DNA from 4 places in the Enterocloster citroniae genome. Region 2 is predicted to be linked to each of the others. Evidence: riboswitches for the same ligand, from Rfam matches in the RefSeq annotation. Region 2 holds a riboswitch; each other region holds the start of a gene.

Region 1 (7,627 bases), on a different contig from region 2:
GCCCAGTCCATTACACTGATGATCGCAGGGGTTGTACTGGTCATCATACCGTCCATTGCCATTTTCATTGCAGGTCAGAAGCAGCTGATCAGAGGAATGTTTTCAGGGGCGGTTAAGGGTTAGGTATGTTATGCAGTTATTGAAGCATGCCTCCGCAACACGCCGGAGGCTGCATATAAAATTATTAGAATCGGAGGAATGATTGATCATGAAAAAAACATGGATGGTATCAGCAACAGCAGGGGTTCTGGCCGCCGCCTTATTATGCGGCTGCGGTGCACCGGCTGCAACGGCAGGCAGTGGGGGAAGCCAGGCAGGAGGACAGTCAGTGGAAGGACAGCCATCAGAAGGACAGTCAGCAGCACAGCCAGCGGCACAGAACACCCAGGGGGCAGCTGGCCAGGCCGGGGGAAAGAAAGCCGCAGAGGGGACTGCCATCACGTTCTGGCATTCCATGGGCGGTGTGAATGGGGAAGCGCTGGATTATCTTGTGAGTCAGTTTAATGAAAAAAATGAGCTGGGCATCAAGGTGGAAGCCCAGTACCAGGGAGAGTATGATGATGCCATCAACAAGCTGAAAAGCGCTCAGATCGGCAACATGGGAGCTGATCTGGTGCAGATTTATGATATCGGCACACGGTTTATGATCGATTCGGGCTGGGTCATCCCCATGCAGGAGCTGATTGATGGGGATGGCTGGGATAAATCAGTGATTGAACCCAATATTGCCGCGTATTATACTGTAGATGAGAAGCTGTATTCCATGCCCTTTAATTCTTCCACGCCCCTTCTCTACTACAATAAGGACATGTTTGAAAAGGCCGGGATATCAAAGGTTCCGGAAAGCCTTGGGGAGATTGCGGACGCAGCGGACGCCCTGGTGCAAAAGGGCGGTGCAGGGGAACCGATCTCCCTGGGGATTTACGGATGGTTTTTTGAGCAGTTCACCTGCAAACAGGGGCTTAGCTATGTGAATAACGGCAATGGAAGGCAGGGTGCTGCCACTGCGGTGGAATTTGACCAAAATGGAGCTGCTGTCAATACGTTGACCGTGTGGAAGGACCTGTACGATAAGGGATATGCGCCCATCGTGGGGAGGGGAGGCGATTCCGGGCTGGCTGATTTCAGTTCGGGAAAATCCGCAATGACGTTGGGGTCCACGGCTTCCCTCAAGCAGATCCTGGAGGATGTAAACGGCAAGTTTGAAGTCGGTACCGCCTATTTTCCAAAGGTAAATCCTGAGGACAAGGGCGGCGTCTCCATCGGAGGAGCTTCCCTGTGGGCGCTGAACAATGAGGATGAGGCGAAAAAAGCTGCCACATGGGAGTTTGTGAAATACCTTGTATCCCCTGAGAGCCAGGCGTACTGGAACGCCCAGACCGGATATTTCCCGGTGACCACGGCTGCCCATGAGGAACCTGTATTTAAGGAGAACCTGGAGAAATATCCCCAGTTTGGAACCGCCATTGACCAGCTTCACGATTCCACTCCGGAATCCGCAGGTGCGCTTATAAGCGTATTCCCTGAGGCCAGACAGGTGGTGGAGACAGAGATTGAGAACATGCTGAACAACCATATCAGTCCCCAGGATACGGCTGCCAATATGGCAAAGCAGATCAACAAGGCAATTGAGGAATATAATCTGCTAAATGAGTGATAATAGTTGTATTGTGACGCGGTCACATGGATGAAAGGGGTTTGGAAATATGAAAACACAGGTTTGGGCCCACAGGGGCGCATCCGCCTATGCGCCGGAAAACACATTGGAGGCATTTTCGCTGGCAGCAGAGCAGGGGGCGGACGGGGTGGAGCTGGATGTGCAGCTGACCCGGGACCATCAGCTGGTAGTAGCCCATGATGAGACCATAGACAGGGTGAGTGACGGATTTGGTTATATTAAGGATCACACCCTGAGCCAGCTGAAAAAACTGCATTTTAACAAACTGTTTCCGGAGTACCGCCAAGCTTCCATCCCTACCTTAAGGGAGGTCTATGAACTTTTAAAACCCACGGGGCTGGTCATCAATGTGGAACTGAAAACAGGGATCGTCCGGTATGAAGGGATTGAAGAAGAGGCGCTTTCACTGGCCGCTGAGATGGGGATGAAGGACAGGATCATTTACTCCTCCTTCTACCATCCAAGCCTTGTTAGGCTCAGGGAATTGGACCCCTCTGTATATACCGGCCTGCTGTATTCGGACGGCTGGCTGGACGTGGCCTCCTATGGAAGGAACAGGGTCCATGTAAATGCCCTCCACCCTGCCTTGTACCATATGCAGGATAAGGATCTGGTCCCCGCTGCCATGGCCTGGGAGTTAGGGCTCCATGTGTGGACCGTCAATGAAGAACCCCATATGGAAATGCTGGTAAAACAGGGCATAGAGGCCATTATTACAAATAAACCCGATTTGTGCCGGTCCGTGGTTGACCGGATGGGGTGAAAGGATTGGTTGAATGGTAAAATTAGTGGCAGTTGATATGGACGGCACTCTGCTGGGCCCGGATGGGCATATATCCGTGCGCAATGCCCATGTGATCCGGTGTATGCAAAATGCAGGCGTAGAGCTGTTGGTATGTACGGGCAGAAGCTATGCGGATGCCCTGCTGCCTTTGGAGGAAGCCGGGCTGAAGGCAGCGGTCGTATGCATGAACGGGGCATCTGTCTATGACTGGAAAGGACGGCTGATCCATAAACAGGAGCTTGCCCGGTCCCAGGTGGAACATATACTGGAATGCTGCCGGAACGAGGATGTTATCTTTGATTTTATGACAGACAGGGGGAGCTGCACCATTGCCGGTGAGGAGGAGTTCAGGGAATGTTTTGAGCGCGATATCCTTCTTCCCATGGCGGAATACTCCTATGAGAATATAAGACGGAGATTTACGCTGATACCGCCCGGTGAACTGCTTTGCAGGGGATTGGAGTTCTATAAGATATCCGTGATCCATGAATCCCGCCAGGTTCTGGAACAGGTAAAGGAGCGGCTTAAGGCAGTGGAAGATCTGGCAGTGGCCTCATCCTTTATCACCAACCTGGAACTGACCCATATTGAGGCCCAGAAGGGCAAGGCCCTGGCCGCCTATGCATCCATGAAGAATATACGGCTGGACCAGGTCATGGCCATAGGTGACAGTGAAAACGACTATTCCATGCTTTCCATGAATCTGAAATATACGGTTGCTATGGGAAATGCCATGGAACGCATAAAAAATACAGCCAAATGCCAGACCCGTACCAATGCACAGGACGGGGTGGCCTATGCTATTGAGAATCTGGTCCTGTACAAGGAGGCCGGCAGGGCGTGACGGAACATGAGCAAAATTGACCCAATGCATTGACAAAGCAAATAACCAGTGCTATGCTTATTGACAACAGGGAGCTTGTAAAGCAGGCTGAGAGGAAGTAATCGAACTTCGACCTATTGTACCTGATTTGGGTAATGCCAACGTAGGGAAATATGCGCCGGTTAATTGATTGTATATCATGGTTCATATCCCACGGGGTATGGGCCTTTTGTTTTTCATATCCAGAAGCGGTCAGAATATCCAGGATCGAGTACACCATAAGATAATGGAGGAAATAAGTATGAAAATGAGTGTTAAAAAGTTGGCGGTAAGCGCCATGCTGGTGGCTTTGGCAGTGTCACTGTCCAGTTTTGCGATCCCTATCGGAGCGTCCAAATGTTTTCCCATCCAGCACCTGGCAAATGTGGTTGCAGGCGTGTTCCTCGGCCCGGGGTACGGTGTGGCCATGGCATTCTGCACCTCGCTGATACGCAACCTTATGGGCACGGGAAGCCTTTTGGCATTTCCGGGAAGCATGATAGGAGCCCTGATCTGCGGCCTGGCGTACCGGTATTCCGGTAAACTGATGCTGGCCTATGCGGGAGAAGTTTTTGGCACCGGTATCGTGGGCGGTATCCTGTGCTACCCCGTGGCAACCATGGTCATGGGCAAAGAAGCAGCCATATTCGCCTATGTGATGCCGTTTCTGATGAGCACGCTGTGCGGCACTGTGATCGCGGCATTTTTAATCGGGGTGCTGTGCAAGTCCGGGGCATTTAAATATATGAAGCATTTGCTGGATACGGATATCCAGCCGTCTAAGGCAGTGGGAAAATAAATACCGGTGGAGATACGGACACCGGTGGAGAAACAGATAACGGTGAGGATACAGACACCAGTGAGGAAATGGATACAGCGTCATGATACATAGAGAATGGATAAAAGAGATCAGAAATACCGCCCCGCGGATCCACTGCATTACCAATTATGTGACAGCCGGGGATGTGGCTAATATGATACTGGCTGTGGGCGGTTCGCCGATCATGGCTCAGGGGATCAGGGAGGTGGAGGACGTAACCACCATCTGTCAGGGGCTTGTGCTGAACATGGGGACCCTGGAGGAAGAACGGGTGGATGCCATGATCCTGGCCGGAAAAAGGGCGGCGTCACTGGGGCATCCCATTATCCTGGATCCCGTGGGTGTTACCGCATCCGGGTTTCGCCGGGCATCTGCTTTAAGGATCTTAAGGCAGGTGCCTGTATGCGTCATCAGAGGAAATGCATCCGAGATCTGTGCACTGGACCAGGCGTTTGGGGGAATGGACCGCGGAAATGTATGCGGTGTGGATTCCTGTACAGATTCCGTCATGGACGGACAGGTCTCATCAGCCCTGTCCCTGGGACGCCGCACCGGCGCAGTGGTTGTAATGACCGGAAGCGTGGATGTTGTGGCCGGTCAGCACCAGGTGGTGACTGTAAGGAACGGACATCCCTGGATGGCGCGTATCACGGGGAGCGGGTGCATGCTGGACGGCGTCATGGGCGCGTTCTGTGCCGTGGCGGCCAGGTATGAGGACAAGGGCCCGGCTGAGGGCGGAGACCCGGTTGAGGATGGAGGCCCGGCCGAGGGAGGAACAATCGGCAGAAATGGCGGGGATGCGTATGTGCAGGCCGCCGTAGCCGCACTGTGCGCCCATGGGATCTGTGGGGAACTGGCAGCTGAAAAGGCCATGGAAAGCGGTGGCGGAACCGGTACCTTCAGGATGTATCTGATGGATTATATGAGCATTTTAACGGATGAAATGCTGGAAGGAGGCAAACGGATTGAGATTTCATAAAGACCAGCTTTTGATATATGCGGTGACGGACAGGGCATGGACAGGGGGCAGGAGCCTCTGCGGGCAGGTGGAGGAAGCGCTTAAGGGCGGTGCCACCATGGTCCAGTTTAGGGAGAAAAGTCTGGAAAAGAAGAACTTTGACCAGATACTGGGAGAAGCAAAGGCACTGAGGGAGTTGACGCAGAGGTATCACGTTCCCCTGATCATAGATGACAACATGGATCTGGCAGAGGCATGCAATGCGGACGGGCTCCATGTGGGGCAGGATGATATGGATGCCCAAGCAGCAAGAAGGATCCTGGGCCCTGACCGAATTCTGGGAGTCACGGCAAAGACCGTGGAGCAGGCACTGAGAGCCCAGGCACAGGGGGCTGATTATTTGGGAAGCGGTGCTGTTTTCGGCACCACCACCAAGGCGGACGCACGTCCCATGACCATGGAGACCCTGCGTGAGATTTGTGATAGTGTGGATATTCCGGTGGTTGCCATCGGAGGCATCAACCTGGGGAATATCGGACAGCTGTCAGGCAGCCATGTGGCAGGAGCAGCCATTGTTTCAGGGATCTTTGCGGCTGAGGATATCTGCGGGACAACCCAATGCCTGGTGGAGGAAATGAAAAAAAGTTTGAATTTATTTCCAAAAACAGTTGACAATTCAAAATGATGTGATTATAATAAGTTCAACATTCAACAAAACATAAAAAACTGTTGAGCAGGAGTAAGTAAGATCATAATTCCAGGCGCAGAGAGCTTCCGGCCGGTGTAAGGGAGCATTGGATTAGAATCTGAATGGACCTGCGAGGGCAGCTGGAAACCGGAAGCGTTTACGCTGATGGGAGTATGGGCTGACGGGTATCCCACCGTTAACAGGGAGGACGCATGATGGTGCGTTACAGAGCGGGCGTATTTTATTTTTGTTCAATAACACAGCATCAGGTTAATTTTAACTTGATGCTTTTTATTTTTCCTTTTCACAGGAATGGAACGGAAACAACGTCAACCAGGGTGGTACCGCAGAAGTATTAAAAGCTTTTGTCCCTGCCGATTGAATCGGCTGGGGATGGAGGCTTTTTTTGTGTACAGAACACGGCGTCCAGTTTATGCAGCCACATTAAAAACAGTAAACCCACATGATCATTTACCCGGAAAGGAGCCACACATGATAATCCCAACCTGCGAAGAAATTTTAAAACTTGCTCCCAAATACGACATTATTCCAATCTGCCGCGAAGTATACGCGGATGTGATAACCCCCATCACCCTGCTCCGCCGTATCGCCAGGCAGAGCAAACGGTTCTTTCTTCTGGAAAGCATTGAGGGAGGAGAAAAATGGGGGCGCTATTCCTTTCTGGGATATGATCCCGTTATGCGCGTGACCTGTAAAAGCGGATCCGTGACCATTGAGAGCAGCTTAAGGGAGATACCGTCCCGGACCCTGGCCTCGGATCAGCCCCTTCAGGTCATCAGGGAGATCCTCTCCCGGTTTAAGTCCCCCAGCCTGGAAGGCCAGCCTCCTTTTACCGGCGGGTTTGTGGGATATTTTGCATATGCCATGGTGGAATATGCAGAGCCGGTCCTCCATATTTCCAGGGGGAGCGCCAATGATCTCGACTTAATGCTGTTTGACAAGGTTATTGCCTACGACCACTTAAAGCAAAAGATAGAAATCGTTGTAAACATGAGAACGGGCAGAACAGCAGATCCCGATCCCCGCCCCAGGGAGACCCAGTATCTGGAATATCTGATGAAGGAGTATGGAAGGGTCTGCGGGGAAATTGAAACCATAACATCCCTGATCAACCAGTCCAGTCCGTTGGAAAAGATGACATCCCCGGATAAACCGGTATTTACCTGCAATGTGTCCAAGGAAACGTTCTGCCGCACGGTGGAAAAGACAAAGGAGTATATTCTGGACGGAGACATTTTCCAGGCAGTCATATCCAGACAGTTCACAAGTCCCTATAAGGGCAGCCTGCTGGGGGCCTACCGGGTTCTGAGAACCACCAACCCGTCACCCTACATGGTCTACATGAACATTGATAATGATGAGATCATCAGCACCTCACCGGAGACGCTGATCCGGCTGAAGGACGGACGCCTCACCACCTTCCCGGTGGCAGGTTCCAGACCCAGGGGAGCCACACCGGAGGAGGACAGACAGCTGGAAAAAGAACTTCTGGAAGATGAAAAGGAACTGTCGGAGCACAACATGCTGGTGGATTTGGGACGCAATGACATTGGAAAGATCGCAGCCTTTGACTCCGTGGAGGTGACAGAGTACAAGATGATACACCGGTATTCAAAGATCATGCACATCTGCTCCCAGGTGGAAGGCGATATAAGGCCCGGGCTGGACGGATGCTCCGCCATCGAGGCCCTCCTGCCCGCAGGTACCCTGTCAGGGGCGCCAAAGATCCGGGCATGCCAGATCATTGAGGAGCTGGAGCAGGTGCCCAGGGGAATATACGGCGGGGCGCTGGGATATCTGGACTTTACCGGCAACC
Region 2 (7,627 bases):
GATGCGGATGATATGGATGTCAGGCTGGAGCGGTTCCAGGTCATAAGGCATGGTGATAAGGGATGAAGATCAGATGTGATGTGTGTATGCACCATTGTGAACTGGACAGGGAACAGACCGGGTTCTGCCGGGCCAGGAAGAATACGGGGGAGAGGATCATACCTGTAAATTATGGGAAGATCACTTCCCTGGCTCTGGATCCCATTGAAAAAAAGCCTCTTGCCATGTTTTGTCCGGGAACCATGATTTTGTCGGCCGGAAGTTTCGGATGCAATCTGAGATGTCCCTTCTGCCAAAATCATGAGATATCCATGGCCGGGGAGGGGGAAAGCGAAGCGGCTTATATAGAGCCGGGGGAACTGGCTGCCCGGGCCCAGGCCCTAAGGCCCCGGGGAAATATAGGAGTGGCATACACATACAATGAGCCTTTGGTGGGATGGGAATATGTGCGTGACACGGCCCGTTTTATCAGGGCAGCCGGGATGAAGAATGTGATTGTAACCAATGCAAGTGTGACGGACCCGGTTCTGGATGAGATCCTGCCCCTTACCGATGCCATGAATATTGACCTGAAGGGGTTTACGGACCAGTTTTACGCAAAGCTGGGCGGAGATTTGGGGACGGTCCGGCATTTCATCCAGCGGGCGGCTGAAGCCTGCCATGTGGAACTCACCACCCTGATCGTGCCGGGGGAAAATGATTCAGAACAGGAGATTAAGGAGCTGGCCTCCTGGGTTGGTGGGATCAGTTCGGACATTCCCCTCCATATCACACGGTTTTTCCCAAGGTGGAAGATGACGGACCGGGGGGCTACTGATATCCGTACGGTCTATTCCCTGGCAGAGACTGCCCGTAAATCCCTTAAGCATGTGTTTATAGGGAATTGTTAGCAGTCTGGAGACGCTGCCCCCGGGAATGGGCACTCCCCTTATGTACGCCCTGGATTAACGGGGAACTCAGACGTGCATATAATAAAAGTAACGAACGCAATGCACTGCCGGAACGATCCGGAAGTGCATTTGCTTTGTAATCTATGTGAAGGGGAGAGTACGATGTATCAAGACGATATAAATGAATGTAGCAATGGAAATGGATGCGGCAAAAAAGGCTGCGGCAGCGGAAGTGGGTGCAATAGCGGAAATGGATGCGGCAGCGGATGCAGATGCAATGACTGGTGCTGCTGCCGGGGACCAGCCGGGCCTCAGGGAGCCACCGGCCCCCGGGGAGCAGCCGGGCCTCAGGGAGCCACCGGCCCCCAGGGAGCAGCCGGGCCTCAGGGAGTTACCGGCCCCCAGGGCCTTCAGGGACCCATGGGGTTCAGAGGTGAGGTTGGACCCACCGGCGCCCAGGGAGCAACAGGGGCAACAGGCGCTACCGGCAGTACCGGGGTTATGGGACCCATAGGCGCCCAGGGACCTGCCGGCCCCCAGGGGAACACGGGAGCCACCGGCCCTCAGGGGGCGGCCGGTCCCACCGGCCCTCAGGGACTCCAGGGGCCTGCGGGACCACAGGGAAACCCGGGGATCACCGGCCCCCAGGGACCATCGGGAGCCACCGGCCCTCAGGGACCTGCCGGCCCTCAGGGAAATCAGGGAGATACAGGTCCTGCGGGAATAACAGGCCCAACAGGAGCCACCGGACCTGCAGGCGCTACTGGTGTCACCGGTCCTACCGGCCCCACCGGTGTGGTACCCAACGACATATTTGCTTCCTTTATCAATTTTGCGGCACTGTATGTCAATGCACAGCAGATACCCATGGGAATTGGCGTGGCGGACGACACAGGTAATATTGTGCTGACCGATCCCACCCATATCACTCTCCAGCCAGGATATTACTCCATTTTTTATGAGGTGACCGTACTGTATTCTGAAAAGACATATATGCAGATCACGCCGTCCTATAACGGCGGACCTCATATTGAATATGGGATCTATTTCATGACCGGGGAAGGACGGTCCAGTGCGGTGGGATCTGTCTCCTTTATCATTGCAGTTCCGGAGGAGACCACATTTACTTTGACCTATAACAGTCCTCTTCCCGGCCCGGAGGGATCACTGACCATGGTGATCTTCAAACTGAGGAGATAAAAGCGGGGATATAATATATTAAATGGCATATATTGACTTTTAATATCACGGGTAGTATACTGAAGCAAGAAAATCAAGAGGGGTGCTGGGCTTGCTTGGCTGAGATGGGACTTAGGTTTCCGAACCCTGACACCTGATCTGGATAATGCCAGCGTAGGGAGTATTCAGACCATGTCTGTGATGTCCCGCCAGGATTGTCCTGGCGGGATTTTTATATTCTGTTCTGTTGGAGCATCCTATGGGACAATAAGAGAAAAGGAGAGAATTATGAACGCAAGTGTAGCAATTCAGACATTACCGGAAGCAGAGAACGATGAGGAGCTGATCCGCATTGTGGACCAGGTCATTGATTATATCAAAAGCACCGGGTTAAACTATTATGTAGGACCGTTTGAGACGGCCATTGAAGGCGACTATGACCAGCTTATGGATATTGTGAAAGAGTGCCAGCACATTGCCGTCAGGGCAGGTGCGCCATCCGTGGCGGCATATATCAAGGTATCCTACCGCCCTGAAGGAGATGTGCTTACCATTGAAAAGAAAGTTACAAAACACCACAGGTAAATTCTGGTCCTGTTCGGCCATTGTCACCATACTCATATTGTGGCAGGCTGCCGTGTCCATGGGAATCATAGAGGGCTTTATGCTGCCCTCGCCTGTCCATGTGGCGCGTACCTTTGTGAGCGAGTTTCCTGCTCTGATGGACAATGCCAGGATTACTTTGACGGAGGCAGCCCTGGGCCTTGGATTTGGAATTGCAACCGGATTTTTTGCCGCAGTACTGATGGACCGGTTTGAGCAGGCATATAAGGCATTCTATCCCCTGATCGTCCTGACCCAGACGGTTCCGGCTGTGGCCATGGCTCCGCTTTTAGTGCTGTGGTTCGGGTATGAGATGACGCCCAAAGTCATACTTATTGTCATCACAACGTTTTTTCCTATCACCGTGGGACTTCTCACAGGTTTTAAGTCCGCTGATCCGGACGCAGTGAACCTTCTTCGGGCAATGGGGGCGGGCCGTATGCAGATATTCCGTTACCTTAAGCTTCCCGGAGCGCTGAACCAGTTTTTTTCCAGTCTCAGGATTTCAGCATCCTATGCAGTGGTAGGCGCCGTGATCTCAGAATGGCTGGGGGGATTCGGCGGACTGGGCGTGTACATGACACGGGTCAGAAAGGCATTTTCATTTGATAAAATGTTTGCAGTGATCTTTCTTATTTCAATGATCAGCCTGCTGCTTATGTGGCTGGTGGAGCTGCTTCAGAAAAAGTGCATGCCCTGGGAAAAACGTTAAGAATTAGTTGGATAGAGTAGTGTACTTTCGGAATCTTCGAGAGCACACAGTAGGATTCAGGAGGAGAATATGAAGAAAAAAAGATACGCAGGAGTCCTTGGGGCGGCTGTGCTTGTAATCATGCTGTCAGGATGCGCGGCCCCGTCCGGTCAGGAGAAGACGTCACCCGGACAGGAGGCAGCCTCATCAGGACAGGAAGCGGCGCCATCCGGGCAGGAAGCGGCACCGGATAAAGATCAGGCAGGAGAGGAGACGTCCGGGCAGGCGGAGGGTCCGCCAAAGGAGATCACCTTTGTACTGGACTGGACGCCTAATACCAACCACACAGGAATTTATGTGGCGGAGGAAAAAGGATATTTTAAAGATGCAGGACTGGAGGTAAGCATTGTGCAGCCGCCGGAAAACGGAGCTGAGGTTTTGGTTGCCTCAGGCAAGGCACAGTTTGCAATGTCCTTCCAGGACAGCCTGGCGCCTGCGTTTTCAGGGGATACCCGGCTGCCCGTGACTGCGGTGGCAGCTGTTATCCAGCACAACACATCCGGCATCATTTCCCGCAAGGGGGAAGGGATGGACAGGCCCAAAGGGCTGGAAGGCATGAAATATGCCACATGGGATCTGCCCATAGAAAAAGCCACCATCCAGGACGTGATGGAGGTGGACGGCGGTGATTTCAGCAAAGTACAGCTGATTCCCAGTATGGTAACAGACGAGGTTACGGCCCTTAAGACAAAATCAGTGGACGCTATCTGGATCTTCTATGCGTGGGCCGGCGTAAAGACAGAGATCGAGGGGTTGGAAACGGATTATTTTGCATTTGCGGACCTGAATCCTGTATTTGATTTTTATACCCCGGTCATCATTGCCAATAATGATTTCCTGGAACAAGAACCTGATACGGTCAGGGCGTTCATGGAAGCGGTGAGTAAAGGTTATCAGGATGCCGTTAAGGAACCTGAGGAAGCTGCGGACATTCTCTGCAAGGCCGCCCCTGAGCTGGATCCTGAACTTGTAAAGGCAAGCCAGATCTACCTGGCGGATCAGTACCAGGCAGATGCGGAGCGGTGGGGGTATATTTCACCGGACCGGTGGAATGGGTATTACAGCTGGCTGAATGAAAAGGGGCTTGTGGAAACGCCCATTGAGGAAAACACAGGTTTTTCCAATGATTATCTGCCCTGACATGTGTGAGGAGATCCAGCAGGGCGGCTGTTAAGACGCCGCCCTGAAATGCGCCCCTGGGGCAAGGAGGAACAGATGGTACAATTAAAGGTGGAAGGGGTGTCCAAATCCTTTGACGGGGAGCCGGTTATCCAGGACATTTCCATTGAGCTTAATAAAGGGGAACTGGTTTCCCTCCTGGGGATCAGCGGGGGAGGAAAAACCACCCTGTTCAATATCATAGCCGGTTTAAGTACCCCGGACAAGGGGCGTGTATTGATGGAGGGAGAGGATATCACAGGATGCCCGGGACGGGTCAGCTATATGCTGCAGAAGGATTTGCTGTTTCCTTTCCGTACGATCGAGGACAACGTGGCCCTTCCGCTTATTATAAAGGGCATGAAAAAGAAAGAGGCCAGGCAGGAGGCGGGAGGATATTTTGCCCAGTTCGGACTGGAGGGTACACAGAAAAAATACCCGGCCCAGCTCTCAGGCGGCATGCGCCAGCGGGCCGCGCTCCTTCGGACCTACCTCTTTTCAGGCAGCGTGGCCCTTTTGGATGAGCCCTTTTCAGCGCTGGACATGCTGACCAAGCAGTCGGTCCACAGCTGGTACCTGAATGTGTTGGAGCAGATCCGCCTGTCAACCTTGTTTATCACCCATGATATTGATGAGGCAGTGCTGCTGTCCGACCGTATTTACCTGCTCACAGGAAAGCCGGGCAGGATCACAGGTGAGATCGTGGTCAGGGAGCCAAAACCCAGATCAGGGGATTTCCATGTGACGGAAGCATTTCTGGAATATAAAAAATGTATATTAAACCATCTGAAAGAGCACTCTGAGGCGGCACTGTGACAGGTTGAACCAGGGGACTTCCGGCTGTAAAGGCCGGAAGTCCCTTTTGTGCACCTATATGTCTGTCCGCAATTCCATTCTTTGGTTGACGGATACATGAAAAAAATAATATAATAGGGTTATATGTGTCAGCAGATTGCAGAAAAGAGGTCATGCATGAACACCATGAAATGCAGTAATGAAACCAGCATTTACATTATTGATGATAATTACCGGATCGTTCATTATAATTCCACCCTGCAGGAGAAATTTCCCGAGCTACAGTGCGGGGATCTTTGTTATGAGAAGCTGTGCCAGGAAAGCAGGCCTTGTGAGGAATGTCCCTTCAGCAAAAGGGACGGATCCGCTGTGGTATTCTACAATAAGGTAGTGCAAAAATGGCTGGAGGTGGGAACGGGTAAGATAGACTGGCCCGGAAAAGGCACCTGCAATATGGTGCTGGTCCGTGAAATTTATGAGGGAAATAAAAACCTGTTCTATAATCTGACCAATATGTCTGCGTATGATGAGCTGTTTGAACTGAATTTTACCAGGAATTCCTATAAGATACTGTACCATGTGGAGAACAAGTATATGATCCCCCATACGGAGGGCCCCCTGGACAGGATGCTTGAGGATGTGGGGAGTTATATGATCCATCCGGATGACGCCCGGGCGTTCAGGGAGTTCTGGGATGCGAAAAGGATAAAAGAGTTTTTAAAGCATGGGGTCCGGAACGGGAGTTCGGTCTTAAAGGGACAGTTCAGGAAAAAGAGGACGGACGGATCTTACTGCTGGGTGGCCCAGATAGCGGTTCCCCTGAATCAGGGGGGAGATGATGAGGACATCCTCATGTGCTTTATCCAGGATATCAGTGAGCAGAAGCGCCGGGAGGAGGAGATGAAGAAGTCCCTTTCCCAGGGCACGGACATGGACCAGCTCACCGGTCTTTACAGGCGCACCGTGTTTTTTAAGCGGGCCGGGGAGTTTGTCCTTAAAGCCTGTGGCGGTTATTGCCTGGTGGCGGTTGATATTGAGCATTTTAAGCTGTTTAACGAGTGGTACGGACAGGAGGAGGGGGACCGGCTTCTGGCCCGGGTGGGAGGCCATTTAAGGGATATACAGGACCAGTACGGCGGCATGGCGGGCTACATGGGGGGAGATGATTTTGTCATCATCCTTCCCGATGAGGAGGATGCTGTCGGGCAGCTGCAAAAGCGGATCATGGAATATGTAAGGCAGTGCGGCGGTACGGCAGGATTTCTCCCTGCCTTTGGTGTTTATGGAATAGAGGATAAAAGCCTGTCCATCAGCACCATGTATGACCGGGCCTGCATTGCCCTGTCATCGGTAAAGGGCAGCTATGCCCAGCGGGCCTGCCGGTATGACAGCCGCATGATGCGGCAGATGGAGGAAAACCACAAGCTCCTTTCTGAGGTCCAGAAGGGGCTGGAACATGGGGAGTTTACCTTTTACGGTCAGCCCAAGTGCAATCTGAGCACGGGCAAGATCGTGGGGCTGGAAGCCCTGGTGCGCTGGAACCATCCGGTGCGGGGGATGATCCCTCCCGGGGATTTCCTGCCTGTTCTGGAGAACAACGGGCTGATCTCCAAGCTGGATCTGTACCTCTGGGAGGAGGTATGCAGGAGGATGCGAAGCTGGATCGACAGGGGGCACCGCGCCGTCCCTATTTCTGTAAATGTATCCCGAATGGATATCTATGCCATGGATGTGGCTGATGTCTTCAGGAAGCTGGTTGAAACGTATTCCCTGGATCCAAGGCTTTTGGAAGTGGAGATCACGGAAAGCGCTTATGTGGAAGAATTTGAAGCGATCACCGGAGTGGTGGAATCCCTGCGGGAAGCCGGATTCACCGTACTTATGGATGATTTCGGGAGCGGGTATTCCTCACTTAACATGCTGAAGGATGTGAATGTGGATGTTCTGAAGATCGATATGAAGTTCCTTGACATGGATGGGGATACCGCCGGGAAGGGCGTGGAGATTCTGGAGGCTGTCACAAGGCTGGCCAACATTATGGGGCTGCGCATGATCGCGGAGGGGATTGAGACAAAGGAACAGATAGACTTCCTAAAGAGTATGGGATGCGCCTATGGTCAGGGATATTATTTTTTCCATCCCATGCCCATAGAGGTATTTGAACCCCTTCTGGCAGATGAGGACCAGATGGATTACAGGGGGATCAAAGCAAAGCAGATGGACCGTATCCGGCTCAAGGACATGTTTGAGG
Region 3 (7,627 bases), on a different contig from region 2:
CCCTTTGTTCCCGGGCCCCCGGTTAATTGGGCGCATATGTAAACTGCATGCACTGTGCCGCAGCCCATACGCCCTGGTTTTAAACTGCCAGAGCATATTGTAACATCCATGAACAGTCCAGTAAAGTATTTTATAAAATTATCACACTTTTATCACATTTTGGGTGTTGGTTTTATGGCCTGCCGTCACACGGTAATATACCAGGCACAGGCCCATGGTAGCCGCCATGTCGGGGAGCGTGCTGCCCACAGGCGTATCCACATGCATAAGGATTCGGTAGATCACAAACCCCGCAAACCATATGACCAGATTGGAAATGCAAAAGGATTCCCTTTTGTGATCCTGTTTTATGAAAAAGTAATCCATGATCTGGATGGCGATCATGGGAGCGAACACGGAACCGATCAGATACAGAAAATTGGTGATATTATCCATGGGAAACATCATGGCCGCCGCGGTACCTATGACCGTAACAGCCACAGCCGCCCACTTTTCCTTGATCTTTTGGGAAATGGACACACTGGATACCCCCGCGGAATACGCGTCCAGGAAGGTGGTTGTCACTGTGGAAAGTACAATGATGAGCAGGCCCGTCAGTCCCAGGCCGGCCTTTACCATAATGATGGAAATGTCGTACTCGCCTGTATAAATGGCAGCCCCCATTCCTATGACATACATAAAAATGCTCACAACGCCGTACACCGCTGCGCTTGCCGCTGTTGCTGCAAACGGACGCTCTGCCTCCCTGGTATAATCGCTGATCAGCGGGAACCAGGAAAGAGGCATTGCCACGGACAGCTCCACTGCTGCTCCAAAGCTCATGGCCTCCCCTGAAACTGCTTCCGCTGCCCCGTAGCCTGTGAAGATCACGCGGCACAGGATCAGGGTAAGGATAAAGAGGGCTCCCATAGCCAGGGTATTGATCTTCCCCAGATTCTGGATGCCGATCAGGATCCACACCAGGATCAATCCTCCGATCACCAGGCACCAGATCCACTTCCCTGCCGGGAAAATGCCTCCCGCTGCCAGCGCCCCATCATAGATCATAATGGAGGTCCAGCCCACCAGCTGCAGCACATTCAGGGCGCAAAACAGCAGGCTTCCCCGCTCACCGAAACTCATTTTAACGGTTTCCATGGAACTTTTCCTGGTATAACCCCCAATGAGTCCGGCCAAAAACAGCAGCACGCAGCCGATCACATGACCCAGAAGAATGGCGGCTATGCCTTTTTCAAATCCCAGTGGAGCCAGGTAAGTGCCTGTCAGTATCTCTGCAATGGACACGCCTGCCCCAAACCAGATCAGCCCGTTGCTGAACACAGAAGTTCTTTTTTCACTCATATTCCCGCCCTCCCTAATATTCGCCTTTAATGGCAAACGCATGGTTCATGGGACCGCTGCCCCTGCCAAGGTCCAGCATGGCTCCAAGCGCCCCGGAGAGGTACGCCTTAGCCTTTTCCACTGCCATATCCATCTCCATTCCCTTGGCCAGGTTGGAGGCAATGGCGCTGGAAAGGGTACAGCCCGTGCCGTGGGTATTAGGGTTCTGGATCCGTTTTCCCATAAACCAGCGCAGCTCCCCGTTTCTGTATAAAAGGTCATTGGCATCATTGTGCTGGTGTCCGCCTTTGCACAGCACGGCACATCCGCAGTTCTCCCCAATGATCCGGGCCGCCTCTTCCATATCCTCCTGGGAATTGATCCTGATCCCTGACAGGATTTCCGCCTCCGGGACATTCGGTGTCAAAAGGTCTGCCATGGGAATCAGCCGTTCTTTCAGTACCTGGACCGCTGCTTCATCTATAAGCCTGGAACCGCTGGTGGCCACCATGACCGGATCCACCACGATATTTACCCCATGATAGGCGGACAGCTTATCTGCGATCACCTCGATCAGCCGCGATGAGGAAACCATCCCGATCTTGACTGCGTCCGGAAAGATATCTGTAAAGATATCATCCAGCTGCTCACCCAAAAATTCAGGTGTCACTTCCATAATCCCTGTTACGCCGGTGGTATTCTGTGCAGTCAGAGCAGTGATCGCGCTCATTCCATATACCCCATGAGCGGTCATTGTCTTTAAATCCGCCTGGATGCCGGCGCCTCCGCTGGAATCACTTCCTGCGATTGTTAATGCTGTGTACATAGTTATTCTCCTTTTCGCATTAATTTTCTTAGGCGACAGAAGGTGGTGCCCCCAGCCTGCCGCCTGGGTGCCCATTGGGCTGATTCCCTTTTACCGAGTGATAATATCCACCGATGACACATATTGCCGATTCCGCGTATGGCCCATTCCACACCTGGCCCATTCCGCACAAAAACGGCGGTGCACCAAAACAGGTGCACCGCCGGCATATGATCTCCTATGGTCCCTACGTTGGCATTATCCAAATCAGGTAATGGGTCTAAGCATGAACAGCTTACTCTCAGCCCACTTAAGTGAGCTCCCCGTTGTCTGTATTAACAATACTCATTATAACTCTTTTTGGGAAAAATGCAATCCATTTTTCCATTCTTCCCCTGGGCACGCCTTACTCCGCCATGGCCCGGTCCACGATCTTCACCATGGCTGTAAAGGTTGTGCCGTCATAATCCACATCAAACTCATCCCCGGGATGGTTCAGGATCCTCCGGATACTGAGCATGCCCAGACCTCCGTCCTTTTTGCTGGAAAGGATCTTTCCCCCTCTCTGTGTGATCTGTCCGTTATAGGAATTTTCCACCATCATCATCAGATGGTCATCCATCCACCGGGCCTGGACCCGTATAAAACGTGCTCCGCTGATGCGCCTGCAGGCTTCAAAGGCATTTTCCAGCAGGTTTCCGATAACAATGCACAGCGTCAGGTCATCCACGGGCACGTGCGCCGACAGGTCGGCCCTGGCCTCAAAGGTGATATCCTCCTGGCGTGCTCTGGCTGCATATTCCTGAAGCAGTCCGTTAACTGCCTGATTCTGGCAGAATACCATCTGGGCCGTCCGGTCCAGTTCCTCCTTGAGGTTTTTAAGGTACCTGTCCTGCTCCTCCTTTTCCATGTTCTGCAGGGCGTGGATATGGTGCCGGAAATCATGCTTAATGATACGCACCTGCTCAATATAATCAAGGGTCTGGTTATAGTGCTCCCTCTGCTTTCCGATCAGCTGCCTTGCAAACTGCAGTTCCTCCTCCGTTTTCCTTCGGCATGTGATCTCCAGGGTATTTCCCAGGATCATCACATAGAGGATCAGGATCATGGCACAGAGGGCCATAAAGAACAGGATATCCTGGATCCCCCGGGATGCCAGGGAACGAGGGGAGAAAATGCTGTTTGTCCCAATGGCAAGCACCACAAGGGAAACGCAGGGATAGGTGAGAAGCAGGGAACAGGAACGGGTGGAAAGCTGTGAAAAAAGGCGGTCCACCGCATCTCTCAGCCAGAACCGCACAAACAGGCAGAAGCCGGCCGCGGAAACAAGGGATACCAGAACACAGATCTGGCCGTAGGACAAGGGAACACGGCTGCCCAGCACCCAGGCTGCAAATTCGTTCAGGGATGTGGAAAGCACGGCGAACAGCCATGCTGAAACATAAAGAAATGCCTTTTTCAGCAGACTGCCCTGAAAAAAGATGAGGAGCACAAGGAAAAACAGGCATGAAAAGATGCCCTGGAAAACAAAAAAGATCTCTTGGGGAATATGAAACAAGGACTGCATGGATACCATGATGACCCACAGATAGGCTGACACTGCGGCTATATTCTCCCGGTTCCTGTGCTTTGGCTCCAAACATACGAAAATAGGCATCATACGCACTGCCAGGTTAATCAGATTCAGAAAAATCGTACATGCGTTATCGTTCATGAAAACCTCATTTCAGGCGGTGATGGTAATATGCATTCTTGCTCTGCTTGTAAAAATTCCTGGAAATGGGGATCAGCTGTCCCTCCCTCATGTGAAAGCAGGAATCCTCCAACCGCTCCACCTGTTCCAGATTCACCACGTAGCTCTGGTGGCAGCGCAAAAACTGCGGATGCTCCTTCAGCTCCTCCTGGAGTTCCGACAGCTTCTGCCCGATTGCCAGCGTCTCCCCGCTTGTCAGGGTCACAAATACCCGGTGCAGGCGGTTCTCAAACCAGGCGATCCGCTCCAGCTTAAGGTGTACGGGAACACGGTTGTGGATAACGGATATACACGCTTCCCGCTCTCCCAGGTACTGGTTTACCACACGTTCCATGGTGGCCTCAAAATGATTCCTTTCCACCGGCTTTAGGATAAATCCTGCCGCATTGACGCTGTACCCATCCACCGCGGCCTCCAGGGATGAGGTGATGAAGACCACCGCGTGATTCCCCTTTCCCAGCCTGGCCGCTGTCTCAATGCCGGTCAGCCCAGGCATCAGCACATCCAGCAGATACAGGTCATACTCCTGTCCGGCTTCTATGAGTTCGCTCCCTTTTTCATATGTATCAATATGCACTGCCATTTGACGCCCTTCAAAAAATACGGACGCGTATTCCACTATGAAATCACACTCTTCCCTTGTGTCGTCACAGACAGCGATCCTTAGCACGTTTTCATCCCCCTCCGGCAGACTCCCTGGTCTGTATCCATAAGATCCGCAGTTTTCTCTACAGCGTTTTTCTCTATTTTATGGGCATTCCTTCCATAAGTCAAGTTTGGGATTTAAATGTCATATTCGGTATCAATTCTGCAGAAGTGGTTATTTATTCCAACAGCAGGGGTATGTTACACTTATTGTATGAAAATATGTAATAGTTCAGGACGGCGGAAAAACGGGTGCAAAAGCGGGCGTTACGCTTGCTTATAAGTCCGTTTTGGCGCCCATTTTCACATCGGATGGACATCCGATGCTTCTTGACCGGCTCTTCCGGTCAAGAATATGAGCCGTTCTGAACAGTTACAAAAATTTTATACAGGAGGGATTTTATGGGTACAAATATCATTGTAACAATCATCGTAATCGTCTACCTGCTTTTTATGCTGTGGATTGGCTGGTATTCTTCCACCAAAATATCCACCAACACCGACTTCATGGTGGCCGGACGCCGTCTCGGCCCGCTTCTCATGGCCGGAACCCTGGCAGCCACGGAGATCGGCGGCGGCAGTTCCCTGGGCGTTGTGCAAAACGGTATGTCCGGATACGGCCTCAGCGCTTCCTGGTATATTACCACCATGGGAATCGCCTTTATCATCCTGAGCTTTATTGCCCCCAAATTCCGGGCCGCGACCGTTAAGACGGTTCCTGAGTATTTCCGCAGACGCTACGGCAGATCCTGCGGCATCATCACAGCCGTCATCATGCTGCTTCCCCTGGTGGGTCTTACCGCCGGACAGTTCATTGCCTCAGCCGTTATCCTTTCCACCATGCTGAACATCGATTACCAGGTTGCGGTAATCATTGTGGCAGTGGTGGTAACCGTTTACTCCATCATGGGCGGCCTTTGGAGTGTCACTCTCACCGACTTTGTCCAGGTATTCCTGATCGTGATCGGCATGATCATTGCAGTCCCCTTTGCCATGAACTATGCGGGAGGATGGAGCCAGGTCACTGCCAATATTCCGGAGGGAACCCTGAACATGTTCCAGGGCTATGACCTGTTTGGGATCATTTCCCTGGTCATCATGTACACGGCCACCTTCTCCGTAGGCCAGGAGGCAGTATCACGTTTCTATGCCGCCAGGGATGAAAAGGCTGCCAAGAGAGGCGCATGGCTGGCTGCACTGGTGAACTTTATCTATGCATTTATCCCCACCATCCTGGGCATCATCACCCTGGCCCTGATCAACATGGGCAAGTTCAGTTCCACCCAGTTTGAATCCGTTGGCGCCCGCTACGCCCTGCCGGTTCTGGCCATCAATACCATGCCCGCCCTGATCTGCGGCCTGCTGTTTGCCGGGATCATCTCCGCTACCATGTCCAGTTCCGACTCCGACCTTCTGGGCGCCGGCTCTATATTTGCCAACGACATCTATAAGGCAGTCCTAAAACCGGATGCCTCCAGCCAGTCTGTTATGACCGTGACAAAAGTGGTAATGTGCCTGGTAGGCGTTGCCTCCATGCTTATCGCACTCTTTAATACCCAGAGCATTGTATCCATCCTGATGTTCTGCTTCACCCTGAGGGCCGCCGGTTCCTTCTTCCCCTATGTGATGGGGCACTATTGGAAAAAAGCCTCCACGGCCGGAACCATCGCCTCCCTGATTGCAGGGACCGTTGTGGTCGTGTATCTGGAGCACGTATCCAAAGGCATGCTCTTCGGAATTAAATTCAGCCAGCCCATCATACCGGGCCTTGTGGCAGCATTTATCTGCTTTGTCATTTTTTCCTATGCCATGCCGCCAAAGGTGGCGACAACGGAACTGGCCCCGGAAGAGGACGATTGACACCGGATGGGATCAGATTCATCAGGATCTGCTGTTTAAAAAATAAAGGTGGATGCCGGACACATATTTGTGTTTCGGCTCCACCTTTTCTGATGTATCCTTCTGGTTTACAAATTTATCTTTCCGGCTTAACGTTCCGGTCCTCACTCTTGATTCAGCGCTTTCATTACGGTCCTGTACATCTTTCCCACCAAAGCCTTTACCCCCCGGCTGTACAGTCCCCCATCATCACGTTCCAGCCCTTCCGCCAGCATGCGGGACGCGCCACCGGCGGTTTTGTCCAATTCAGCCAAGTGGATAAAAGGATATCCCCACAATAAAAATTCATACAATTTATCACATACCTCCCCGAATCCCATTAGGGAATGGATCCTCAGCAAACGGATCACGGAATCAAAGACCAGATAAAACAATCCGCCAAACCGCGTCTGTTCTTCCATACAGGACTTCAGGGCTCGCTTTTCCTCCTGCTTCAGAAGTGAAAACACTGCCCCGATCACGCTGTCGCAGGTATAATATACGATCTGGATACTGTTAAAAAACATCTGAAAATTCTTGCTGACCGCAGGCATACAAAGCTTATCCACATCCGGGGCAGAAAACATGACCCTGATCCCCACTCCATTGACAGTATGGACCACCCCCAGGGCGCTCAGCAGTTCAACCGACCTGCGGACAGTACTGAAGGATACACTGTATTCTTCCGCGATCGCTCCATAGGAGGGGAGATAATCCCCCTCAGCATAGCCTCCTTCCAGCACGTGGCGGATCAGGTTGGATACCAGAGCATAACAGCATTGGGGCCGGTCCCGGTAGACCGTCCATTGGAACAGAGCCGGTTCAGGCACGTCTTTCTGGTCCTCCACAGATGCCAAATACTCCATAATGGCATTATAAAACTCCTTCTGCAGCTGAAAAAAGCCATGTAAGAATCCTGTCTTATCCAGATTCCGGCAGGAGGATATCATCTGTGCCCCAATGGCTTTGGCATGTTCCCCACCATAGGCAAATTCACCCATATTTTTCTGAAAACACGGAAATCTGTAATACAGAAGCGCTTCATTATACAGGTTCATAGCCAAAGGATTATCCAGACTCTTCATCATGACGTAACAGCATCTGAGGGAGATTTCGGAAGCCTCCATACCCGGTTGGGAAATACTCCTTCCCAAAGCCTCCATCTCTTCCGCCTTAAGACGCCTGCATCCCTCCTCCAGCAAAGGCCTCAGCACCAGCAGAAGGGA
Region 4 (7,627 bases), on a different contig from region 2:
CTGCCCGACTGCCATGAATCACTGGCCGGGATCGTGGCGGGAAGGCTCAGGGAGAGATATAACAAGCCCTCCTTTGTGCTGACCCGGGCAGAGGGCTGCGCCAAAGGCTCCGGGCGTTCCATAGAGGCCTACCACATGTTCCATGCCCTGGTGGAGGTGAAGGACCTGCTGCTGAAGTTTGGGGGCCATCCCATGGCAGCGGGGTTTTCCCTGGAGGAAAAGGACGTGGACGAGTTCCGGAGACGCCTGAATGAGAATGCCAGGGAGCGTTTGACGGAGGAGGACTTTATCCCCAGGGTGTGGATCGATGTTGCAATGCCCTTTGAATACATAACGGAGCCGTTTGTCAGGGAACTGGAACTTTTGGAGCCATATGGGCAGGGGAATGAGAAGCCGCAGTTTGCCCAGAAAAGCATGGTGATCCGCAGTGCCCATGTGATGGGGCGAAACCGGAATGTGGTACGGCTGAGTCTGGTCAATGAGCGGGGAGTATCCATGGACGGCGTGGTATTTACAGATGGGGACCTGTTCATGGAGGAGAAGGGAAACAGCCGCCTCATGGATGTGATCTATTATCCAGGCATTAATGAATACAATGGGAACAGGAACCTGCAGATCGTGGTAAAGGACTGGAAGTTCCATTGATGACAGCGCTTTAAAGCGCCATCATCCCCGACATGATACATCCGCCAACGGCCCCACATGACATGACTTCCCGGATCTGGGCCGCCTCCAGGCGGATGCCTCCTATGGCATAGACCGGTATGGAAACGGTTTGGCATATCTCCCTTAAAAAAGCAGTTCCCCGCGGGGGCAGTCCCTTTTTACAGTCAGTGGCATAGATGTGGCCGGCTGTCAGATAGGTGGCTCCCAGGGACTGGGCCTCCAGGGCCTCATTGGCGGCATGGACCGATACACCGATGGTGGTGAATCCGTCCAGCTGTTTTTTTTCGGCCGCCTCCCTTAATTTCCACAGCGGCAGATGGATTCCATCAGCACCCAGAATGTGGGCGGCCTCTGTAAAGGTGTGGAGGATGCAGGGAACCTGATAGGATGCACACAGTTTTAAGACCTCCCGTGCCATGGATTCATAGTCTGCCTCATCCATGTCCTTTTCCCTCAGGACCAGGGCTGCCGGATGAAAACAGCATATCCGGCGGACCTGGTCCATAAATGGCCGGGTGCAGAGACTGCGGTTGGATACGGCCATGATGCGGTCCCTTATTTCCTTTGGTATTGTTTGTTCTTGTATATTACACATAGATATAATCACTCATCACCGGCTGGAGATTCCTGCTCAGCAGGTCGCGGAACACCTGATCCACGCTGCGGTTGTCGGAAATCTCAAACTGGCTGTCTCCTTCCTCTTCTATTTCCTCTGAATGTCCTCCGATCCCGGTGCTTACCCCGGCAGATACCTTGGTGGCCGCAATGGATGCCAGATGATCCCTGACCCTGGCGCATTCCCTGGTGGACACGGTGATGCTGGCCCAAGGCATAAGGAGACGGTAAGCTGTGACCACCTGAAGAAGCTGTGTCTCATGGACATCCATGGGATTGATCTTGTCATTGTTGATAATGGGTCTGAGGCGCGGGCAGGAAAACGCGATCTCCCCGTGGGGATATTTCTTTTGAAGCAGCCAGGCGTGGCATCCGGTTGCAAATGCGTCCTTGCGGAAGTCCGACAGTCCTAAAAGGGCTCCCAGACCCACGCCCCTCATTCCGCCCTTCAGTGCGCGTTCCTGGGCATTGAGGCGGTACGGAAAACAGCGCTTGTGGCCGGACAGGTGCAGGGTCTCATATTTGTCCGGGTTATAGGTCTCCTGGAATATGGTTACGTAATCCACTCCGCAGCTGTGCAGGTAAGCGTACTCATCAGAGTTCAGGGGATAGATCTCCAGGCCGATCACCTTAAAATACCTGCGGGCGATCTTACAGGCTTCTCCAATATAAGAGACAGTGGACTTTGCCCGGCTTTCACCGGTAAGGATCAGGATCTCCTTCAGCCCTGTGCGGGCAATGGATTTCATTTCCTCCTCGATCTGTTCCGGTTCAAGCTGTGCACGCCTTATCTTGTTCTTGCAGTTGAAGCCGCAGTAAATACAGTAGTTTTCACAATAATTCGCAATATAGATAGGGGTAAACATGTAGATGGAGTTGCCGAAATGTTTTCTGGTTTCTACCTGGGCAGCCTTTGCAATGTCTTCCAGCAGAGGCTGTGCGGAAGGGGAGAGCAGGGCGGCGAAGTCCTCCAGGGTGCGTGTTTCATGGGCCAGGGCTGCTTTGACATCCGCGGCCGTGTACGCTGACGGATCATAGGCGTTCATAAGGGACAGGACCTGCCTGCCGATTTGTGAATCCAGTACCTCCATATCGGGAAGATAGGCCATGTGGTCAGTGCGTTCCTTTTTCAGGTCCTGGCTGATCTGGGGGTTCAGGATACTTTCATTCATGGGTTCATTGTTCTTTTCATTTTGAGACATGGTGTCACCTCTTTTTATCATAGGGTTTGTGGTTAGTCGTGGAGAAATCCGGTCAGGGGGGAGGAGGCACTGGCTTCCTTGTCCAGTGTCCTTCCAAGACCTGCCAGGTATGCCTGCCTTCCGGCTTCAATGGCCAGCTTAAATGCCCCGGCCATTGCCGGTACGCTGCCTGCTGTTGCGATGGCTGTGTTGGCCATGATGGCGGCGGCGCCCATTTCCATGGCCTCACAGGCCTGTGAGGGGCGTCCGATCCCCGCGTCAACAATAATGGGAAGATCTATTTCATTGATAAGGATCTGAATGAATTCCCTGGTGCACAGTCCCCGGTTGGTTCCGATGGGAGCGGCCAAAGGCATGATGCAGGCGGCTCCTGCACTGGCCAGATCCCTGGCCGTGTTCAGGTCCGGGTACATGTAGGGCATGACCACAAAGCCTTCCTTGGCAAGGATTTCCGTGGCTTTGATGGTTTCTGTGTTGTCGGGCAGCAGATATTTTGCATCGCGTATCACCTCTATTTTTACAAAATCCCCGCACCCGGCCTCCCTGGAGAGACGGGCGATCCGGACGGCCTCCTGTGCGTTCCTGGCGCCGGAGGTGTTGGGAAGGAGGGTGACGTGGCTGGGTATGTAGTCCAGGATATTGGCGATGCCGCCTTCATTTGCCCGCCGCAGGGCAAGGGTGATGATCTGGGCTTCTGCCTGTTTTACGGCTGCCTGGATCAGATCCAGGGAATACTTTCCCGATCCCAGAATAAAACGTGAGGTAAAGGTGTGGCCTCCGATGATAAGAGGGTCGCTGCAGGAGCTTAGGGCTGTCTGCTCCGTGTTTTGTTGTTCCATTTTTGTTTGTTCCATCTTTGTCTGCTCTCTTTCTTTTTGTTCCATGTTTCAATTCTCCTTTGCTTTTAAACTGTGCAGCGGCTGTCTCTCAGACGGTCTCCTCTCCAAGGATCAGCCGTGTGATCATATTGGCCTGGTGGGCGGCGCAGAGCATGACCCTGGGCGCCATAAGGCCGTTTCCCGGCCCGGGAAGGGAGGTGCCGTCTCCGCACACATAAAAATGCCTCCCGGCTCTTTTGGTACAGATACTGTTGCCGCTCCCGAAACCCGCCATTCCGGACGCGGATACCAGGAACTTGTCCGGAAACTGTTCCAGGATCCCATTGGCCAGCATGGCTTTTGCCTCAGGGCGGTCAAAGGCTTCGCATATGATGGTCTCATGTTCAAACAGGGACTGGATGTTGGATTCAGTGACCCTGACACAATGGGTATATATATCCAGGAAAGGATTGATCTCCTTTAATTCATGGGCCAGCGCAAGGGTTTTGTACATGCCCAGGTGGCGCGCCGTATATTGCTGGCGGTTCAGGTTGGTTATGTCCACAACATCAAAATCAATGAGATGCAGGTGGCCCACGCCGATCCTGGCCAGTGCAAACGCCACATTAGAGCCCAGGCCTCCCAGCCCTGCCACAGCCACCCGGGCATGGTCCAGTTTTTCCTGGACCTGGGCCGTGTGCCGTTCGGTCAGGGCACGGTGAAGCTGCTCTTTGTTTAAGACAGTGTCCATATTCAGCCTCCTCCTACAAAACTTACGATCTCCAGTACATCATCATCCCCAAGCCGGGTAGTGCCATAGCTTCCTTTGGGCAATATGGAACCTCCAAATTCCACTGCAATCCTGTCCAGACGGTATCCCTGTTCCAGCAGATACTCCTCTACTGTGACCGGCTGTGACAGCTGCGTTTGCCTGCCATTGATCATGGGCATTTGTTACACCTCCTTTTCCGGCAGTGGGCGCTGGGAAGCTCCTGGCGGCAGGAAAGCTTCCGGCGTACATTGCAGAATAAAAAAATGTTCACAAAGCAATACACCCGCGGTGGTGCACCCCTTCATGAACATAGATTCACTCTGTCTGCCTGTATTTAATTGTGGATTGCGGACCGGATCTGGTCCCGTATGGTGGAGAGAACAACAAAATACGGGAATACCAAAGTATTCCCGCTAAGAAGTTTCATGATCGGTCCCTACGTTGGCATTATCCAAATCAGGTTCATGGGTCGAAGTTTAAAACTTCCTCTCAGCCTATTCATAAGCTCCCCGTTTTTTACAAAATCCAGTATAGGACACGGGAGCGGGTTTGTCAATACTGTTTTTAAAAACAGGGGGAGGGGAATTGGATACCTCATTTGGATACATCTGTATGAATCCATTGTTTGTTAAAATTGGATAAGTAGATATGTAGATAAATCATATTGACAAATTTTGACGAATTTTGTATAATAAGTTAATTTACATTGTCATTGTAATTCGGTATGGTCTTACATATTGCATGGTATATGCGGGTTAATACATACATATAAAAGCAAAATCACCAAGACATGCGCCTTTTGGGAGGGCGCAGGGGTGGCTGCGTGCTGCAGGAAGCCTGTACCGGACCCTTACAAGACAAAAAGAGGAAAGTATGGAGGAACACGAATGGGAAAGTATATTGGGAAAAGACTGCTGACTTCAGTGGTCATTCTGTTCGGTGTGTCGGTGATTGTTTTCTTCCTGGTCATGAGCATCCCCGGCGACCCTTATTCCGGCATGTACTCGCCGGATATCCCACCTGAACAGATCGCAGCAAAATTGGAGGAGCTGGGTGCCAATGACCCCTGGCCCGTACAATATGTAAAGTGGCTGGGCCGTGTGGTGACAGGTGACTTTGGTTATTCTATCTGGTACAAGACCCCCGTCATCGGCATCATCCTGGACAGACTGGGAAACACCGCGCTGCTGGCATGTGCAGCCATTGCACTGAGTACCCTGTTGGGTATTACTGTTGGTATTTATTCGGCAAGGCATAAAAAGGGAATCGTGGATAATACCTCGTCCATCCTGGCTTTTGCAGCCATTTCCATTCCCAGCTTCTTCTTCGGCATGGTGCTGATCAAGATCTTCGGCGTCAACTTAAAGCTGCTGCCGATTTCCGGAATGGTTACGGTATCGGCCAATCCTGTCACAGGCCCGGCCTATGTCCTGGATGTGGCCAAGCATATGATATTGCCTACCATTGTCCTGGGTCTGATGAATGCGGCTACCATGATGCGCTATACCCGTGCCAGTATGGTGGATATCCAGTCCATGGACTACATACGAACTGCCCGTGCCAAGGGCCTGCCTGAGCGCAAGGTCATCTATAAGCACGGTCTGAAAAACGCCCTGAGCCAGATCATCACGATCCTCAGCCAGCAGATTCCCAGTCTGCTGTCCGGTTCTCTTTTGACAGAGACGGTGTTTCTGTGGCCCGGCGTTGGCCGTTTGAACTTTGAAGCTGTTAACCACCGCGATTACCCGCTGATCATGGGCATCGTGCTGATTTTGGCCAGTTTTACGCTGATTGCCAACCTGATCGCCGATATCTCTTATGCTCTCATTGATCCCCGGGTTCTGCACGAGGAGAAAGGATGAGGATGATGGAAATAAAAAAAGAAAAGATCCAGACTCCTTTCCAAGAAAGTCTGAAGAAAATTTTATCCAACAAGCTGTGTTTGGTCAGTCTGATCGTGCTGGTGATCCTGATCTTGTTTTCTATCTTTGGCCCCATGTTCACAGGATATGAATCTGATTCCATTGACCTGCTGAATATGCTTACCGGCCCCAGCGATACGCATTTGCTGGGCACGGATGAATTAGGCAGGGATATGTTCACCCGTCTGGCTGAAGGAGGCCGTGTATCCATCAGCGTGGGCTTGATCGCAACGCTTTTTAAGCTGTGTATCGGTGTGCTGCTGGGCTGTATTGCAGGTCTGTACGGCGGGATTGTGGAAAGTGTCATTATGCGTATCGTGGATATTATTATGTGCTTCCCCTTTTTTGTCATTGCCCTGTGCATCGCTGCCATCACCGGTCCCAGCTTCCATAACACGATTTTTATCATTGGTATTCTGGGCTGGCCCGGTGTGTGCCGTATCGTGCGCAGTCAGGTGCTGAGCCTGAAAAATGTTGAGTATGTGGATGCAGCCCGCTCCCTGGGCTTAAACCAGATGGAGATCATCTTCCGTCACATCCTGCCCAATGCCAGCGGTCCTATTATCGTCTATACCACCCTGAGCGTGGCTAACGCCATCCTGATGGAGGCGTCCTTAAGTTTCCTGGGTCTGGGTATCGCTATGCCACAGTCCAGTTGGGGCACGATCCTGTCCACTGCCCAGAACATGCAGATCCTTCAGGACTGCTGGTGGATGTGGATTCCCGCAGGTATCCTGGTCCTGAGCACCGTTCTGGCTATCAACTTCCTGGGTGACGGCCTGTCCGAGATCCTGGATCCTAAGAAAAAAGGAAGGGGTGCTGACTAATGGCGGAACATGATATATTCTTTCAATTAAAAGATCTTTGGATCAAGTTTGGCCCCGCGGGCAAAAGCTATCCTGTTGTCAAGGGGATCAACCTGAATATCGAGCGCGGCAAGGTGCTGGGGCTGGTGGGTGAGTCAGGCTGCGGCAAGAGCGTCACCATGCTTTCCTCCATGGGCCTTTTGCCCAAAAATAACTGCGAAGTCACCGGCAATGTCCTCTTTGATGGACAGGAGCTGAACGGACTGCCTGACAAGGAATTCCAGAAGATCCGCGGAAAGCGTATCTCCATGGTGTTCCAGGAGCCTATGACCAGCCTTAACCCTGTGTTCACCGTGGGCCAGCAGCTCAGCGAAGTGCTGGAACAGCACCTGAACATGACCGGACAGGCCAACAAGGCCAAGTGCCTGGAACTTTTGAACCTGGTATCGATCCCTGATCCTGCCAGTGTATATGACTATTACCCGTTTAAGCTCTCCGGCGGCATGCGCCAGCGTGTGATGATCGCTATGGCCCTGGCCTGCGATCCCGAGCTGGTCATTGCCGATGAGCCAACTACGGCCCTGGATGTAACGACCCAGGCGCAGATTATCGATCTGTTCAAAGAATTGCAGAAGAAGCTGAACACCACCATCATCTTTATATCCCATGACCTGGGGGTGATTGGTGAGATCAGCGACAACATTGCTGTCTTGTATGCCGGTTATGTGATGGAGGAATGTGATACCAAGACCTTGTTCCGCAATCCTCTGCATCCTTATACCTTCGGCCTGATGAGTTCCCGTATGGGACGCAGCCTGAAAAACAA

The links. Region 2 has a riboswitch for thiamine pyrophosphate ahead of ABID13_RS13050 (thiamine-binding protein). Riboswitches for the same ligand answer to the same signal wherever they lie in the genome.
Region 1: another riboswitch for thiamine pyrophosphate. It lies ahead of thiW (energy coupling factor transporter S component ThiW); the one in region 2 lies ahead of ABID13_RS13050 (thiamine-binding protein).
Region 3: another riboswitch for thiamine pyrophosphate. It lies ahead of thiD (bifunctional hydroxymethylpyrimidine kinase/phosphomethylpyrimidine kinase); the one in region 2 lies ahead of ABID13_RS13050 (thiamine-binding protein).
Region 4: another riboswitch for thiamine pyrophosphate. It lies ahead of thiS (sulfur carrier protein ThiS); the one in region 2 lies ahead of ABID13_RS13050 (thiamine-binding protein).

Annotation. Positions count from the first base shown of each region.
Region 1 covers NZ_JBEPLZ010000006.1:68,230-75,856, reverse strand. The annotation lists gene ABID13_RS09755 (carbohydrate ABC transporter permease) at 1-123, shown strand, start outside; gene ABID13_RS09750 (ABC transporter substrate-binding protein) at 209-1,657, shown strand; gene ABID13_RS09745 (glycerophosphodiester phosphodiesterase) at 1,707-2,441, shown strand; gene ABID13_RS09740 (Cof-type HAD-IIB family hydrolase) at 2,455-3,306, shown strand; TPP riboswitch at 3,364-3,473, shown strand; gene thiW (energy coupling factor transporter S component ThiW) at 3,587-4,123, shown strand; gene thiM (hydroxyethylthiazole kinase) at 4,206-5,123, shown strand; gene thiE (thiamine phosphate synthase) at 5,110-5,787, shown strand; gene ABID13_RS09720 (anthranilate synthase component I family protein) at 6,283-7,627, shown strand, end outside.
Region 2 covers NZ_JBEPLZ010000008.1:125,692-133,318, reverse strand. The annotation lists gene amrA (AmmeMemoRadiSam system protein A) at 1-66, shown strand, start outside; gene amrS (AmmeMemoRadiSam system radical SAM enzyme) at 63-890, shown strand; gene ABID13_RS13055 (collagen-like protein) at 1,053-2,090, shown strand; TPP riboswitch at 2,159-2,268, shown strand; gene ABID13_RS13050 (thiamine-binding protein) at 2,358-2,654, shown strand; gene ABID13_RS13045 (ABC transporter permease) at 2,623-3,384, shown strand; gene ABID13_RS13040 (ABC transporter substrate-binding protein) at 3,454-4,563, shown strand; gene ABID13_RS13035 (ABC transporter ATP-binding protein) at 4,639-5,397, shown strand; gene ABID13_RS13030 (EAL domain-containing protein) at 5,554-7,627, shown strand, end outside.
Region 3 covers NZ_JBEPLZ010000016.1:73,912-81,538, reverse strand. The annotation lists gene cytX (putative hydroxymethylpyrimidine transporter CytX) at 142-1,359, opposite strand; gene thiD (bifunctional hydroxymethylpyrimidine kinase/phosphomethylpyrimidine kinase) at 1,355-2,146, opposite strand; TPP riboswitch at 2,353-2,461, opposite strand; gene ABID13_RS18925 (ATP-binding protein) at 2,532-3,839, opposite strand; gene ABID13_RS18920 (LytR/AlgR family response regulator transcription factor) at 3,847-4,548, opposite strand; gene ABID13_RS18915 (sodium:solute symporter family protein) at 4,926-6,383, shown strand; gene ABID13_RS18910 (GntR family transcriptional regulator) at 6,527-7,627, opposite strand, start outside.
Region 4 covers NZ_JBEPLZ010000011.1:77,238-84,864, forward strand. The annotation lists gene recJ (single-stranded-DNA-specific exonuclease RecJ) at 1-645, shown strand, start outside; gene ABID13_RS15885 (thiamine phosphate synthase) at 656-1,261, opposite strand; gene thiH (2-iminoacetate synthase ThiH) at 1,254-2,483, opposite strand; gene ABID13_RS15895 (thiazole synthase) at 2,516-3,322, opposite strand; gene thiF (sulfur carrier protein ThiS adenylyltransferase ThiF) at 3,411-4,052, opposite strand; gene thiS (sulfur carrier protein ThiS) at 4,055-4,252, opposite strand; TPP riboswitch at 4,489-4,593, opposite strand; gene ABID13_RS15910 (ABC transporter permease) at 4,961-5,935, shown strand; gene opp4C (oligopeptide ABC transporter permease) at 5,938-6,822, shown strand; gene ABID13_RS15920 (ABC transporter ATP-binding protein) at 6,822-7,627, shown strand, end outside.